DNA from 4 places in the Streptomyces sp. NPDC001480 genome. Region 4 is predicted to be linked to each of the others. Evidence: riboswitches for the same ligand, from Rfam matches in the RefSeq annotation. Region 4 holds a riboswitch; each other region holds the start of a gene.
What was found. Region 4 has a riboswitch for cyclic di-AMP ahead of ACFY01_RS03335 (peptidoglycan DD-metalloendopeptidase family protein). Riboswitches for the same ligand answer to the same signal wherever they lie in the genome.
Positions count from the first base shown of each region.

Region 1: another riboswitch for cyclic di-AMP. It lies ahead of ACFY01_RS37425 (NlpC/P60 family protein); the one in region 4 lies ahead of ACFY01_RS03335 (peptidoglycan DD-metalloendopeptidase family protein).
Region 2: another riboswitch for cyclic di-AMP. It lies ahead of ACFY01_RS00375 (NlpC/P60 family protein); the one in region 4 lies ahead of ACFY01_RS03335 (peptidoglycan DD-metalloendopeptidase family protein).
Region 3: another riboswitch for cyclic di-AMP. It lies ahead of ACFY01_RS31305 (M23 family metallopeptidase); the one in region 4 lies ahead of ACFY01_RS03335 (peptidoglycan DD-metalloendopeptidase family protein).

Region 1 covers NZ_JBIAVX010000019.1:95,132-98,428, forward strand. The annotation lists gene ACFY01_RS37420 (tellurite resistance/C4-dicarboxylate transporter family protein) at 1-486, opposite strand, end outside; gene ACFY01_RS37425 (NlpC/P60 family protein) at 513-1,694, opposite strand; cyclic di-AMP (ydaO/yuaA leader) riboswitch at 1,702-1,879, opposite strand; gene pcrA (DNA helicase PcrA) at 2,108-3,297, shown strand, end outside.
Region 2 covers NZ_JBIAVX010000001.1:65,680-68,976, reverse strand. The annotation lists gene ACFY01_RS00375 (NlpC/P60 family protein) at 1-1,480, opposite strand, end outside; cyclic di-AMP (ydaO/yuaA leader) riboswitch at 1,489-1,659, opposite strand; partial or broken gene ACFY01_RS00370 (PP2C family protein-serine/threonine phosphatase) at 1,874-2,683, opposite strand; gene ACFY01_RS00365 (DUF1996 domain-containing protein) at 2,995-3,297, shown strand, end outside.
Region 3 covers NZ_JBIAVX010000013.1:249,999-253,295, forward strand. The annotation lists gene ACFY01_RS31295 (dihydrofolate reductase family protein) at 1-740, shown strand, start outside; tRNA gene ACFY01_RS31300 (tRNA-Met) at 829-902, shown strand; cyclic di-AMP (ydaO/yuaA leader) riboswitch at 1,131-1,297, shown strand; gene ACFY01_RS31305 (M23 family metallopeptidase) at 1,308-2,339, shown strand; gene ACFY01_RS31310 (aldo/keto reductase) at 2,441-3,297, shown strand, end outside.
Region 4 covers NZ_JBIAVX010000001.1:703,246-706,542, reverse strand. The annotation lists gene ACFY01_RS03340 (alpha-galactosidase) at 1-1,065, shown strand, start outside; cyclic di-AMP (ydaO/yuaA leader) riboswitch at 1,374-1,533, shown strand; gene ACFY01_RS03335 (peptidoglycan DD-metalloendopeptidase family protein) at 1,538-2,461, shown strand; gene ACFY01_RS03330 (SGNH/GDSL hydrolase family protein) at 2,662-3,297, shown strand, end outside.

The sequences.
Region 1 (3,297 bases), on a different contig from region 4:
GGTGTGCGCGAGCCACGCCGTGGCCGTCGCGGCGGCCAGCACGGCTCCCAGTACGGCGATCGACTCCGTGGCCACACAGCCCAGGAACACCGCCCCCGGCATGCGCCGCTCCCACCGCCGCAGGACGTGGACGAGCAGCACCGGCCAGAGCACGACCGCCAGCGCGAGCAGCGCCTCGGCCAGGACCGGCCGGCCCAGCAGCGAGAACCGGGTGCCCAGCACCGCCGTGGCGGCCACCGCGGTGAGCGAGCTCGGCGTCTCCGCCTCCGCCGCCCACCGCTCCCGCTCGTGCAGCAGCCGCAGGGTGAAACCGGCCGCGAACCCCAGCCAGGCGGCGCAGGCCAGCCCCAGGGCGGCCCGGGACAGCACCTCGTGACCGGCCGGCTGCAACCCCACCGACACGATCCCGGTCGCCATGACAGCGGCACCGGCTGCCGGTGAACGCCGGGCCCACCAGACGCGTAATGGTGAGAGGGAGCCCGGCATGAGCCCGATGCTAGGCGCCCGCCGGCTCAGGCCGGACGCACCACGCTGTGGATGATCGATTCGCCGCCGTAGTAGATCGACTCTTCACGGACGTACGCGCCGGGCTTGGGGGCGTGGATCATCATGCCGTTGCCGATGTAGATGCCGACGTGGCTCACGTCGTCGTAGAAGAAGACCAGATCACCGGGCTGGGCGTTGGCGAGGGAGACCGTGGTTCCGGCGTTGACCTGGTCGTAGGTGGTGCGCGGCAGGCTGACGCCGGCGGCCTTCCAGGCGGCCTGGGTGAGGCCGGAGCAGTCGTAGGAGCCGGGGCCGGTGGCGCCCCAGACGTACGGCTTGCCGATCTGCGCGCGGGCGAACGCGATCGCGTTCGCGGCCTTGGCGGAGGACGAGGAGGTCGGCGAGGACGGCGAGGTCGACGTGGACGAGTCCGACGCGGAGCCCGTCGAGGTCGAGGTGTCCGACGAGGCGCTGCTCTGCTGCTGCGCCTTCGCCTGCGCCGCCGCCTGCTCCTTCGCGAGCTCCGCCGCCTTGCGCGCGGCCTCCTCCCGCTTCTGCTGCTCGATCGCCGCGAGCCGCGCCTTCTCCTGCGCCGTCAGTGTGGACAGCAGCTCGCGCGCCGTCGCGAGCTTCTTCTGGACGGTCGCCTTGGCGGCCTGGAGGTCGTGCTGGGAGTCGGTCAGCGTCTGGAGGCTCTCGGTGGCCTCCTGCCGCTTCTTCATGGTCGCGGACTGCTCGGTGACGTAGTCGTCGACCGCGTTCTTCTGCCGCTTGGTCAGCCGGCTCATCAGCTGGGCCTGGTCGAAGTAGTCCTGCGGGGTGTCCGCGAGCAGGAAGGTGGCGGTGTCGGGAGCGGCGGCCCCGGTCCGGTACTGGGCGGCGGCGAACGAACCCAGCTTCTCGCGCGCCTTGTTCAGCCTCTCCGTGCGCTTGGCCACCTCGTCGAGGAGCGAGTCGACGCGCCGGCGCTGCTTGCCGGTCGTCTCCTTGGCCGCGTTGTACTTCTCGGTCGCCGACCCCGCCTGCCGGTACAGGTCGTCGACCTTCTTCTCGACCTCTTCCATGCTCGGCTTGCCGTCGGTGGAGGGGGTGGAGGGGGCGGCGTTGGCCGTCTGGGAGAGCAGGGCGACGGAGGTGAGGGCGGCGGTGGCGAGGGCGGGCTTGCGTATGCCTGCCCCACCCGAGGGGCGCTTGCGGTGCGACGCCAAGGGAGGCGACTCCTTCCAATGTTCCGCCTACCGGGTTAGCTGTCGGGTTCGGGCGGGTGGTTCGGAAGGGTTGCCCTACGGCCGTCGTCCCCGGTGGGGATGTCGGGCCGATTCACCCCAAGGTCTCGGTGGGTCCCCGGCTCCGGCTGCCGCGAGGGGCGCACCGGACTCGGCGGAGGCCGCGCGGCCCGGCGGGGTTCGCCGGTGGGGGTCGTACGGCCTGGCGGAACGCTAGCCAACTCGTGTGACTCATGTGAAGGTTGGTGCACTATATGTCCGATACATTTTCGTGACACGAGACGGGTGTGTCGTTGTCGTGACCATGTGGTTCCGCAGGGTGAGGAGATCGTTCCCCGGCCAAGTTCCGAGGGCGGCGGCCGGTTGTCGGTGGGGCGCCCTAGACTCGGAGAGCGATGAGCAGCCTCTTTGACGACAGCTTCCTGGCGGACCTCCAGGCCCCTCGCGGGCACGACGAGGAACCCCCGCCGCCGCCCGAGGACGATCACGCTCCGGAGCCGGTTCCGGACGATCTGTTCGGCGGGAAGTTCGACGTGCCGCCGGACCGGGACGCGTACTACCGCGACGGTGCCCCGCGCCCGGCGATCGACGCGGCCGCGCTCCTGGAGGGGCTGAACGAGAACCAGCGCGCGGCAGTGGTCCACGCCGGCTCCCCGCTGCTCATCGTGGCCGGCGCCGGCTCCGGCAAGACGCGCGTGCTCACCCACCGCATCGCCCACCTGCTCGGCGAGCGGGGCGTCCACCCGGGCCAGATCCTGGCGATCACCTTCACCAACAAGGCCGCCGGCGAGATGAAGGAGCGCGTCGAGCAGCTCGTCGGCCCGCGCGCGAACGCGATGTGGGTGATGACCTTCCACAGCGCGTGCGTGCGCATCCTGCGCCGGGAGAGCAAGAAGCTCGGCTTCACCTCGTCGTTCTCGATCTACGACGCCGCCGACTCCAAGCGCCTGATGGCCCTGGTCTGCCGCGACCTGGAGCTCGACCCGAAGCGCTACCCGCCGAAGTCCTTCAGCGCCAAGATCTCCAACCTGAAGAACGAGCTGATCGACGAGGAGGACTTCGCCGCCCAGGCCGCCGACGGCTTCGAGAAGACCCTCGCCCAGGCCTACGCCCTGTACCAGTCGCGGCTGCGCGAGGCCAACGCCCTCGACTTCGACGACCTGATCATGACGACGGTCAACCTGCTGCGCGCCTTCCCGGACGTCGCCGAGCACTACCGCCGCCGCTTCCGCCACGTCCTGGTCGACGAGTACCAGGACACCAACCACGCCCAGTACGCGCTCGTGCGCGAGCTCGTCGGCACCTCCGAGCACCCGGCGGACGTGCCGCCCGGCCCGGACGACCTGACGCCCGCCGAGCTGTGCGTGGTGGGCGACGCCGACCAGTCGATCTACGCCTTCCGCGGCGCGACCATCCGCAACATCCTCCAGTTCGAGGAGGACTACCCGGACGCGACGACGATCCTGCTGGAGCAGAACTACCGCTCCACCCAGACGATCCTCTCCGCGGCCAACGCGGTCATCGAGCGCAACGAGTCCCGCCGCCCCAAGAACCTGTGGACCAACGCGGGCGCGGGCGCGCGCAT
Region 2 (3,297 bases), 640 kb from region 4:
CTGGGGCTGCGACCGCGACAGGGGCCGGTGCGGGTGCGGGTGCGGGTGCGGGTGCAGGGGGCGGCGTCGGGGTCGCGGCTGGGGCTGCGACCGGAGCTGCAACCGCGACCGGTGACGGGGGCACGGGGCTGGGTGCGGCGAGAGGGGTGGTGGTGGCGAAGACACCCGGGGCGGCCCAGGGGGGCGGCGTCGCGGCGAACGCTCCGCTGTCCGTGAGGGGATTGGGGACGCTGAAGGTGCCCGTGCTCGTGACGGGGGTGGGGGCGGTGACGGTTGCCGTGGCGGTGAGGGGGGCCGCGGCGGGGTCCGTTGCGGTGTTCGCGACGGGGTTGGGGACGGCGAAGGCGCCGCTGTCCGTGAGGGGGTTGGGGACGCTGAAGGTGCCGGTGTTCGCGACGGGGTTGGGGACGGCGAAGGCGCCGCTGTCCGTGAGGGGGTTGGGGACGCTGAAGGTGCCGGTGTTCGCGACCGGGTTGGGGACGCTGAAGGCGCCGCTGTCCGTGAGCGGGTTGGGGACGCTGAAGGCGCCGCTGTCCGTGAGCGGGTTGGGGACGCTGAAGGTCCCTGTGCTCGCGACCGGGTTGGGGACACCGGCCATCGCGCCCCTCCCGGCCGTCGCACCTCTGCGGGCCGCCGCTCCGCCCGTGGCGGACAGTCCCCCACTGAGCCCGGACCACTGCTGGCGCAGCCACTCCTGCTCAGCGGGCTGGAGGGCCTGCTCGGGGTCGCCGCGCCAAGGCTGCGGGGCGGGGGGCGCGGGCTCGGCCGCGGCACGCGGTGCGGGCGCGCCCGGCTGGGCGATCCGGCGGGAGAGGAGGTCCCGGGCCGCGGCGAGCTTCTTCTGGTTCTTTTCCTTCGAGGCCAGCGGCGAGGACCGCCGCGGCTCGGCCGCGGGCAGCGCCAGGGGGGCCTCCTGCCGCGGCTCCGGCACGGCGGGCAGCGCGGCGACGGGCCCTGCGGTCAGCTCCGCCCTGGGACGGGCCGTCAGCTCCGGCACGGCGCGTCCGCCCGCCTGCCCGGAGGTCCCGGCGGTCAGCTCCGGCAGGATGCGCTCGGCCGCTTCCAACAGCTCTTTGGGGACCGGCACGTTGGTGCGCCGCCCGGCCGGGCGCTGCGACGACCGGTCCGCGGGCAGCACAGCGGGAACGGAGGGGCCCAGTTTGGAACGTGCCCCCGTCATCCACTGCCGGGCGATGTTGTCCAGACCGGCGGGACTGGTCGAGCGCTGTGACGGCCGGTCCGACGGCAGTACGGCGGGGGAGGTGGGGCCCAGTTTGGAGCGGGCCCCGGTCATCCACTGCTGGGCGATGCTGTCCAGACCGGGATCGTTCCCCCTGTCCGGCCTGCGCAGGCGCACACCACGACCGGGCGTTCCCCCCGATGTCGCGCGGGTCGCGTTGAGGTTCCCCGTGGCGCTCTCGGTCTGGTCGTAAAGGCTGTCGATTCGCTGCCGAACCTCGTCGCGGCTTTCGCGCGCCATGGGGGACGTACTCCTTCCGTGCTCCGCCTACCGGGTTAGCTGGCGGGTTCGGGCGGTCGATGGTGGAAGGCATGCCCTACGGCCCTGCCCCGTCGGGCGGTCGGGCCGATTCACCCCAAGTCGGTTGGGTCCCCGGCTCCGTTGCCCTGCGGGGACAGCGGATTCGGCGGAGGCCGCGCGGCCCGGCGAGGTTCGCCGGGGGGAGCCGTGCGGTCTGGACGCCAACTTAGCCAACTTGTGTGGCTGGTGTGAAGGTTGAAGCGCGGAATGTCCGATACGTAATTGTGATATTCATCTTGGCGCTCGTGACCATCCGGTGAAGGTGCCCGGAGGAGCATACGGAATCCCGCCGCATGGCCACATGACGACGTCTCACGGCCGCGTGATGACATCTCACAGTCGCATGATGACGAGCGCGGTGTCGTCGGTCGCCCCCTCCCTCGGGAGCAACTCCCGCAGGACGGTGTCGGCGAGTCCTCCGGGTGCGCGTCCCGGTGCCGGCCGACGGTGTCGGCGAGGCGCGCCGGCCCGACGTCCATGTCCTCGCGCCGCCGCTCGACCAGGCCGTCGGTGTACAGGACGAGGAGCGCGCCCTCGGTGAACCCGGTGCGTGCCTCGGGCCGGGGCCGGGGGTCGGGCCGGGCGTCCAGCGGGGTGTCGGTGGCCCGGTCGAGGAACTCCACGGTGTCGTCACCGTGGACCAGTACGGGGGGCGGGTGGCCGGCGCTGCTGTACATCAGGGTGTGCCGCTCGAAGTCGATGAACGTCGTCACCGCCGTCGCCGACTCCGCGCCGTCGAGCACATGGGCGTACTCCCCCAGGGCTTTCAGGGCCTGTGCCGGGCCCTCGGTGACGCGGCAGGCCGCGCTCAGCGCGCTGCGCAGCTGCCCCATCACGCACGCGGCCCGCAGACCGTGCCCGACCACGTCCCGACCGAGACGCCGATGCAGTCGCCGCCGCCCCGGTCGACCAGGTCGTACCAGTCCCCGCACACGTTCAGCGCGCCCACCGCGGGCCGTTAACGGACGGCGGCGCGGTGGCCTGCCACCGCCGGCGGGTGGGGAGCATCGCCTCCTGGAGGGCGAGCGCCACCTTCCGGTCCCGGGCCTGGGCCCGGCGCAGCTGCTCGTTCAGCTCCTGCAACTCCCGGGCACGCCGGACGGTATCCGCCATGGCCCGCCGCCCAATCCGACCACCGGTACGGGCTCCGTTTCCCACGAAACCGGAGCGTGGGCGGTGGGATGGGCGTAATCGTCCAGGTTTCAACGAATACCTGCCCCTATTACCGTCCGCGGCCGACCCCGGTCCCGAGCGGACCAGCCGGGCGTGACCTGGGTTTCCTGTGAGTTCACGATGAATCGGTGAGGTGCTTGAACACATCCGGGTCCGGCTCCGTATGGGACGGGGGCTTGCCATGCCGGCCGGCCACGAGGTGTGGGAGTGGTTCTGTGGGACGCAACAGGCGCAGACGCCCGACAGGTGCACGGCGCGCGACCTTCGCCGCGGTGGCTCTGATGCTGGGCGGGGGTGGACTGGTCGCGGCGAACGTCTACGCCTCGGCGACCGAGGGCGGCACGGACGCCCGGGTGCTCCAGGCGGGCGGCTGGGGCCCGGGGTCGGCCACCATCGACTGCCCGGACGTCGGTAGCCGCCTGACCTCCGTCCCGGACGACGCCAGGGCGGACGTCGACCGCGAACTCGCCCTGCTGGACCAGCAGGTGTCCGCCGCCTACCAGCAACTCCAGGCGTCCGCGCAGGCCGTCAGGCAGGACCCGGGGTCCGCCGACGGTACGATCATGAACCCGCTCAAGGAGAAG
Region 3 (3,297 bases), on a different contig from region 4:
CGGATCTCGACTGGCCCGCTCTTCTAGAACATCTGTACGCAGTGCGCGGAGTGCGCCGCCTGATGGTCGAGGGCGGCGGCACCATCCACACCCAGCTGCTGCGGCAGGGCCTGGCCGACGAGCTGCAGCTCGTCCTGGCCCCCCTCCTCGTCGGCGACCCCCGTGCACCCCGCCTGTTCGGGCCCGGGGGCTACCAGGACGGGCGCCTCAGACTGCTGGAGACGCGCCGCATCGAGGACGTCGTCCTGATGCGCTACGAGCCCACCGCGCCCGGCACCGGACCGGCGGCCGTCGCGGCCGACCGCCACTGGCTGCGGACCGCCTGTGAACTGGCCGCGCTGTGCCCGCCCTCGGAGACGGCGTTCAGCGTCGGGGCGGTGGTGGTGGCCGCCGACGGTACGGAACTCGCGCGCGGCCACTCACGCGAGGGGGACGATCCCGTGGTCCACGCGGAGGAGGCGGCGCTGGCCAAGATCCGGCCCGACGACCCCCGGCTGGCCGGCGCCACGGTGTACAGCAGCCTGGAGCCGTGCGCCCGGCGGGCCTCCCGGCCGGCGCCCTGTGCCCGGCTGATCCTCGACGCGGGGGTACGGCGGGTGGTCACGGCCTGGCGCGAGCCGGACACGTTCGTCACCGGAGCCGACGGGAGCGGGCTGCTGGCGGCCGGGGGTGTGGACGTGGTCGTCCTGCCGGAGTACGAGGAGGCGGCGAAGGCGCCGAACCGGCACCTGCCGGGCTGACCCGAACCCCGGGGACTCCGGAAAAAGCCCTGCTCGAAAAGGTGTGTGCGAGCGGTCCCGCGGATGACGTACACTGGTGACACAACGACGCGGGGTGGAGCAGCTCGGTAGCTCGCTGGGCTCATAACCCAGAGGTCGCAGGTTCAAATCCTGTCCCCGCTACTGAAGGCTCAGGGCCGGAATCCAGTACACGGATTCCGGCCCTGAGTGCTTTCCCGGCCTCCGCCACCCCGCGCCGGGCTCAACTCGCCCGTTTTTCGCCGGTCATGGCCTGAAAGTTCTCCTGTGAAAACCGTAATGATCAAGCCGAACCGCTTGGAAACTGACCGGTAGCTCTATTAACGTTCGATAACGCAGCGCGGTCGTCCCAGCCGTCACCCGAGACGGCTCCGTGCGCACATGCCGAATCCCGCGAGGGAACCGGGGAACCACCACCTTGGGGTGAATCACGCCGACACCGCCGTGAACCGCTTGGGTTCACGACCGGTATACGCGCGTAGGAGACCTTCCCGCTCCGAACCCGTCAGCTAACCCGGTAGGCGTTACGGAAGGAAGGAGCACGCCCGCGTGGCGTCCAACCCGCCTGCCCCCACAGCCCCGTTCGTGCCGAGCCAGCGCACCGAGACCTTCGGCTACGGCGAGTACCGCACCGACGAGGGCCCCTGGGAGGAGTGGAACCCCACCGAGGAGTCCCTCGCCCCGGTACGCGGCCGGCACCGCGTCAGCAAGCAGCGCGGCGGCGGGCTCGCCCGCAGCTCCACCGTCCTGGGCGTCGGCGTGATAGCCGCCGTCGGCGCGGGCGGCATGGCCAGCGCCAACACCGGCAAGCCGCCGGTCCACATCTCCATGCCCGACCTGCCCTCCGTCGGCTCCCTGCTGGGCGACGACACCGACGGCGCCAAGGCCACCACGGCAAGCCTGTCCCACGTCGGCGTGGCAACCGCCGCCAGCGACCAGGACAGCGCCGACGCCGGCGAGGCCCTGCGCAACCGGATCATGGCGCAGGCCGAGCAGCAGAAGAACCAGGTCGACGGCAAGGCGACCGCCGCCGCCGTGGCCGCCGCCGAGAAGCAGTCCACCGCCGCGGCCGCCAAGGCGGAGAAGGAAGCCGCCGCCCAGGCCGCCGCCGCCAAGGACAAGGCGGAGGCCGTCGCCAAGAAGCAGGCCGAGGCCGACCGTCTCGCCAAGCTGGCCAAGCAGTACACGCTGCCGACCTCCTCGTACACGATCACCGGCACCTTCGGCCAGCCCGGCGCCATGTGGTCCTCCGGCTACCACACCGGCCTCGACTTCGCGGCGCCGACCGGCACGCTCATCAAGGCCATCCACAGCGGCACGATCACCGAGGCGGGCTGGGCCGGCGCCTACGGCTACCGCACCATCCTCACCCTCGACGACGGCACCGAGCTGTGGTTCTGCCACCAGTCCTCGATCAACGTGAAGGTCGGCCAGAAGGTCGGCACCGGTGAGGTCATCGGCCGCGTCGGCGCCACCGGCAACGTCACCGGCCCGCACGTGCACCTCGAGGTCCACCCCGGCGGCCAGGCCACCGGCATCGACCCGATGGCGTGGCTGCACAGCAAGGGCCTCAACCCCTGACGCGTCCCTCAGTTCCCCGGCAGCCCTGACGACACCCCCCGACGTCAGGGCTGCCGGTCTTCGCGGAATGCGCGCCACCGCCGCGGTTGTTGGATCAAGGCATGACTTCCCTTCGCAAACTCGGCAACTCCGACCTCGAGGTCTTCCCGCTCGCCCTCGGCGGCAACGTCTTCGGCTGGACCGCCGACGAGGCGCAGTCCTTCGCCGTCCTGGACGCCTACACGGCCGCCGGCGGCAACTTCGTCGACACCGCCGACTCCTACTCGGCATGGGTCGACGGCAACGAGGGCGGTGAATCGGAGACCGTCATCGGCAACTGGCTGAAGTCCCGCGGCAACCGCTCCGACGTCGTCATCGCCACCAAGGTCAGCCAGCACCCGAAGTACCAGGGCCTGACCGCCGGCAACATCAAGGCCGCGGCCGACGCCTCCCTGCGCCGCCTCGGCACCGACCACATCGACCTTTACTACACCCACTTCGACAAGACCGAGGTCCCGGTCGAGGAGATCATCGGGGCGCTCGACGAACTCGTCCGGACGGGCAAGGTGCGCTACATCGCGGCCTCCAACATCTCGGCCGAGCGCCTCCAGGCGTCCCTCGACTTCTCCGAGCGCGAGGGCCTCGCCCGGTACGTGGCACTTCAGCCGCACTACAACCTCGTCTCGCGCGACACCTACGAGGGACCGCTGCGGGACGTCACCGACCGCGCAGGCCTCGCGGTCGTGCCGTACTACGCCCTCGCCTCCGGCTTCCTCACGGGCAAGTACCGGCCCGGTACCACCGTGGACAGCGCGCGGGCGGGCGGTGCGGCCAAGCACCTCGAGACCGAGCGGGGGCAGAAGGTCCTGACGGCCCTCGACGAGATCGCCGCCGCGCACGACGCCCCCGTGGCCACCGTGGCCCTCGCCTGGCTCGCCGCGCAGCCGACGGTGGCGGCTCCCCTCGCCTCGGCCCGCAC
Region 4 (3,297 bases):
TTCGGTGCCCGCACCGGCGACCGCGCCGGTCTCGGCGACTGGACGCCCAACCCCGACCGCTTCCCGAACGGGCTGAAGCCCCTCGCGGACTACGTGCACGCCCTCGGCATGCAGTTCGGCATCTGGGTCGAACCCGAGATGGTCAACCCGGACAGCGAGCTGTACCGCGCCCATCCCGACTGGGTGCAGTTCCAGCCCGGACGCGAGCGCACGGAGTTCCGCAACCAGCTCGTCCTCAACCTCGCCCGCGAGGACGTCCGGCAGTACCTCTGGGAGCAGCTCGACGGGCTCCTCTCCGACGCCCCGGTCGACTACGTGAAGTGGGACTTCAACCGCTGCTTCACCGACGCCGGCTGGCCCGGCGAGCCGTACCCGCAGCGACTGTGGGTGGACCACGTCCGCGGCTTCTACGGCCTCCTCGACCGGCTCCGGGCGGCCCACCCGGGCGTCGCCTTCGAGTCCTGCTCGGGCGGCGGCGGCCGGATCGACCTCGGTGTCATGAGCCGTACGGACCAGGTGTGGACCTCCGACAACACCGACCCGCTGGACCGGCTGGTCATCCAGCACGGGTTCAGCCAGATCCACCCGGCGCGGGTCATGGCCGCCTGGGTCACCGACAGTCCGAACACCCAGCTCAATGACAGGGTCAGTTCCCTGAAGTTCCGCTTCGTGAGCGCCATGGCCGGGGTTCTCGGGGTCGGCGGCGACCTCTCGGAGTGGACGGAGGAGGAGCTCGCCGAGGCCCGGGAGTGGGTGGAGCTCTACAAGGAGATCCGTCCCGTCGTGCAGCGCGGCGACCTCCATCGGCTGCGGCCGCCGGAGGGCGGGCTGAGCGCGGTGCAGTACGTCCTCGGGGACGAGACGGTCGTCCTCGCCTGTCTCCAGGCACAGCGGTACGGCGAGCCGGTCCCCGCGCTGCGGCTGCGCGGGCTCGACTCCACGGCGTCGTACGAATGCCGCGAAACGGGCGAAATCCATCGAGGCGCCGTCCTGCTGCACCACGGGCTGCGCACGGAATTGCGCGGCGACTTCGATGCGACGGTTCTCCGTCTGCGTCGCATCTGAGCGATCTGCCCGAAATGTGCACTTTCGTTGCAACTAACAATGAAATAGGGGGTCATGAGGGTCGAGAGGGTGAGGAGGGTCATATTCGTGACCGTCCGTTGTGCGTCATGTCCACGTAATCCGCATGGTTCTCCAGGGATTTGAAGAGGTGGAGGCGAAGGGAATTCACGGACGGTGACCGGGAATTCCCGTAACGGATCAAGCGAAACGCGGACAGAGGGAACCATCTGCTTGTCCCATCGCGTCCCGCTCGCTTACGTTCGCCACCAATCCGGACGGAACGCCGAATCCTGCCGCCGCCCGGAGCCCGGACACACTCACCCGTGCACGGCAGGAGCGGGGGACCCACCAGGTACGACTGCCTGTCCCGGTCTCCGGGACGGCTAGGGGTGCAGCCGCGCTCCGTGCGCGGCCGGGCAGCTCCAGCCCGAACCCGACAGCTCACCTCGCAGGCGCCGGAGAGGAATCCGCCATGCCCGCGAAGGGTAAGCACCGCCGTCCCAAGAACCGGCGTTTCACCCGCACCATAGCCGTCGCCGGAACCGGCGGCGCCGCGCTGGCGCTGCCCCTCATGGGGGCCACCGGCGCCCATGCGGCCTCCGCGGCCACCACGAAGGACTCCGTCTCCGAAAAGGCCGTCCAGGCCGTGCCGGAGGCCGGGAAGAAGGCCGCCGCCGCGCATTCGGGCGCGCGTACCTACACGGTCCGGCAGGGCGACTGGCTCGCGAAGATCGCCGACGAGCAGAACGTCCGCGGCGGCTGGCACCGGCTCTACGCCGACAACCGCGAGGCCGTCGGCAGTGACCCCTCGCTGATCCACCCTGGCCTGAAGCTGACGCTCGGCCGGCAGGCCGCCCCGACCGCCGAAGGCGCCAAGTCCTCTGCCCCGAACAAGACTTCGTCCTCCTCGCACGCGAACTCGCCCTCGGCCTCGCGGTCGGCCACGCGGACCCAGCCGTCGTCCGCCGCGGCGCCGAACGCCGCCACCGGCTTCACCCTGCCGGTGTCGGGCGCCACCATCGGCACCGGCTACCACGTGCCGGGCGGCATGTGGTCCAGCGGCTACCACACGGGCGTCGACTTCGTCGTCCCGACCGGCACCTCCGTCAAGGCCGTGGGCGCGGGCACGGTCGTCTCCGCCGGCTGGGGCGGCGCCTACGGCAACCAGGTCGTGATCCGGCTCGCCGACGGCTACTACGCGCAGTACGGCCACCTCTCCTCGATCTCCGTCTCGGCCGGGCAGACCGTGGCGGCGGGCCAGCAGATCGGCCTCTCCGGCGCGACCGGCAATGTGACCGGCCCGCACCTGCACTTCGAGATCCGCACCACGCCGAACTACGGCTCGGACGTGGACCCGGTCGGCTACCTCCGCTCGCACGGCGTCGCCGTCGCCTGACGGTCCTCGGACCACCGAAGGCCGGACCCCTGATCCCCGGGTCCGGCCTTCGGTGCGCGCGGGCGTATTCCCGTCCGGCGCCTTCGGGTGCCGTGGCTTATCTCACCGTCCGTCAACCCCGTATTACGGTCGCGTAGGTCACATCGAAAGGTGAATCATGGGCCGATGTGGCAGACGATTCGAAGAGTGACAACAGAGCAGTGATCGGGTCGTACGTGGCGGTGGGGGACAGCTTCACCGAGGGCGTGGGCGACCCCGGCCCGGACGGGGCGTTCGTCGGCTGGGCCGACCGGTTCGCGGTCCTCCTCGCGGACCGGCGGCCCGAGGGCGACTTCAGGTACACGAACCTCGCGGTACGCGGCAAACTGCTGGACCAGATCGTGGCGGACCAGCTCCCGCGCGCCGTCGAACTCGCCCCGGACCTGGTGTCCTTCTGCGCGGGCGGCAACGACATCATCCGCCCCGGCACCGACCCCGACGAGGTGGCCGAGCGCTTCGAGCTCGCGGTGGCACAGCTCACCTCGGTCGCGGGCACGGTCATGGTGACGACCGGTTTCGACACGCGCGGCGTGCCCGTGCTCAAGCATCTGCGCGGCAAGATCGCCACGTACAACGGTCATGTCCGGGCCATCGCCGACCGGTACGGCTGTCCCGTACTCGACCTGTGGTCCCTGCGGACGGTCCAGGACCGGCGCGCCTGGGACCACGACCGGCTCCACCTCTCGGCCGAGGGGCACACGCGCGTGGCCCTGCGGGCCGGCCAGGTGCTCGGCCTGGACGTCCCCGCCGACCCGGAGCAGCCCTGGCCGCCGCTCCCGCCCCGGGGCACGCTCGAC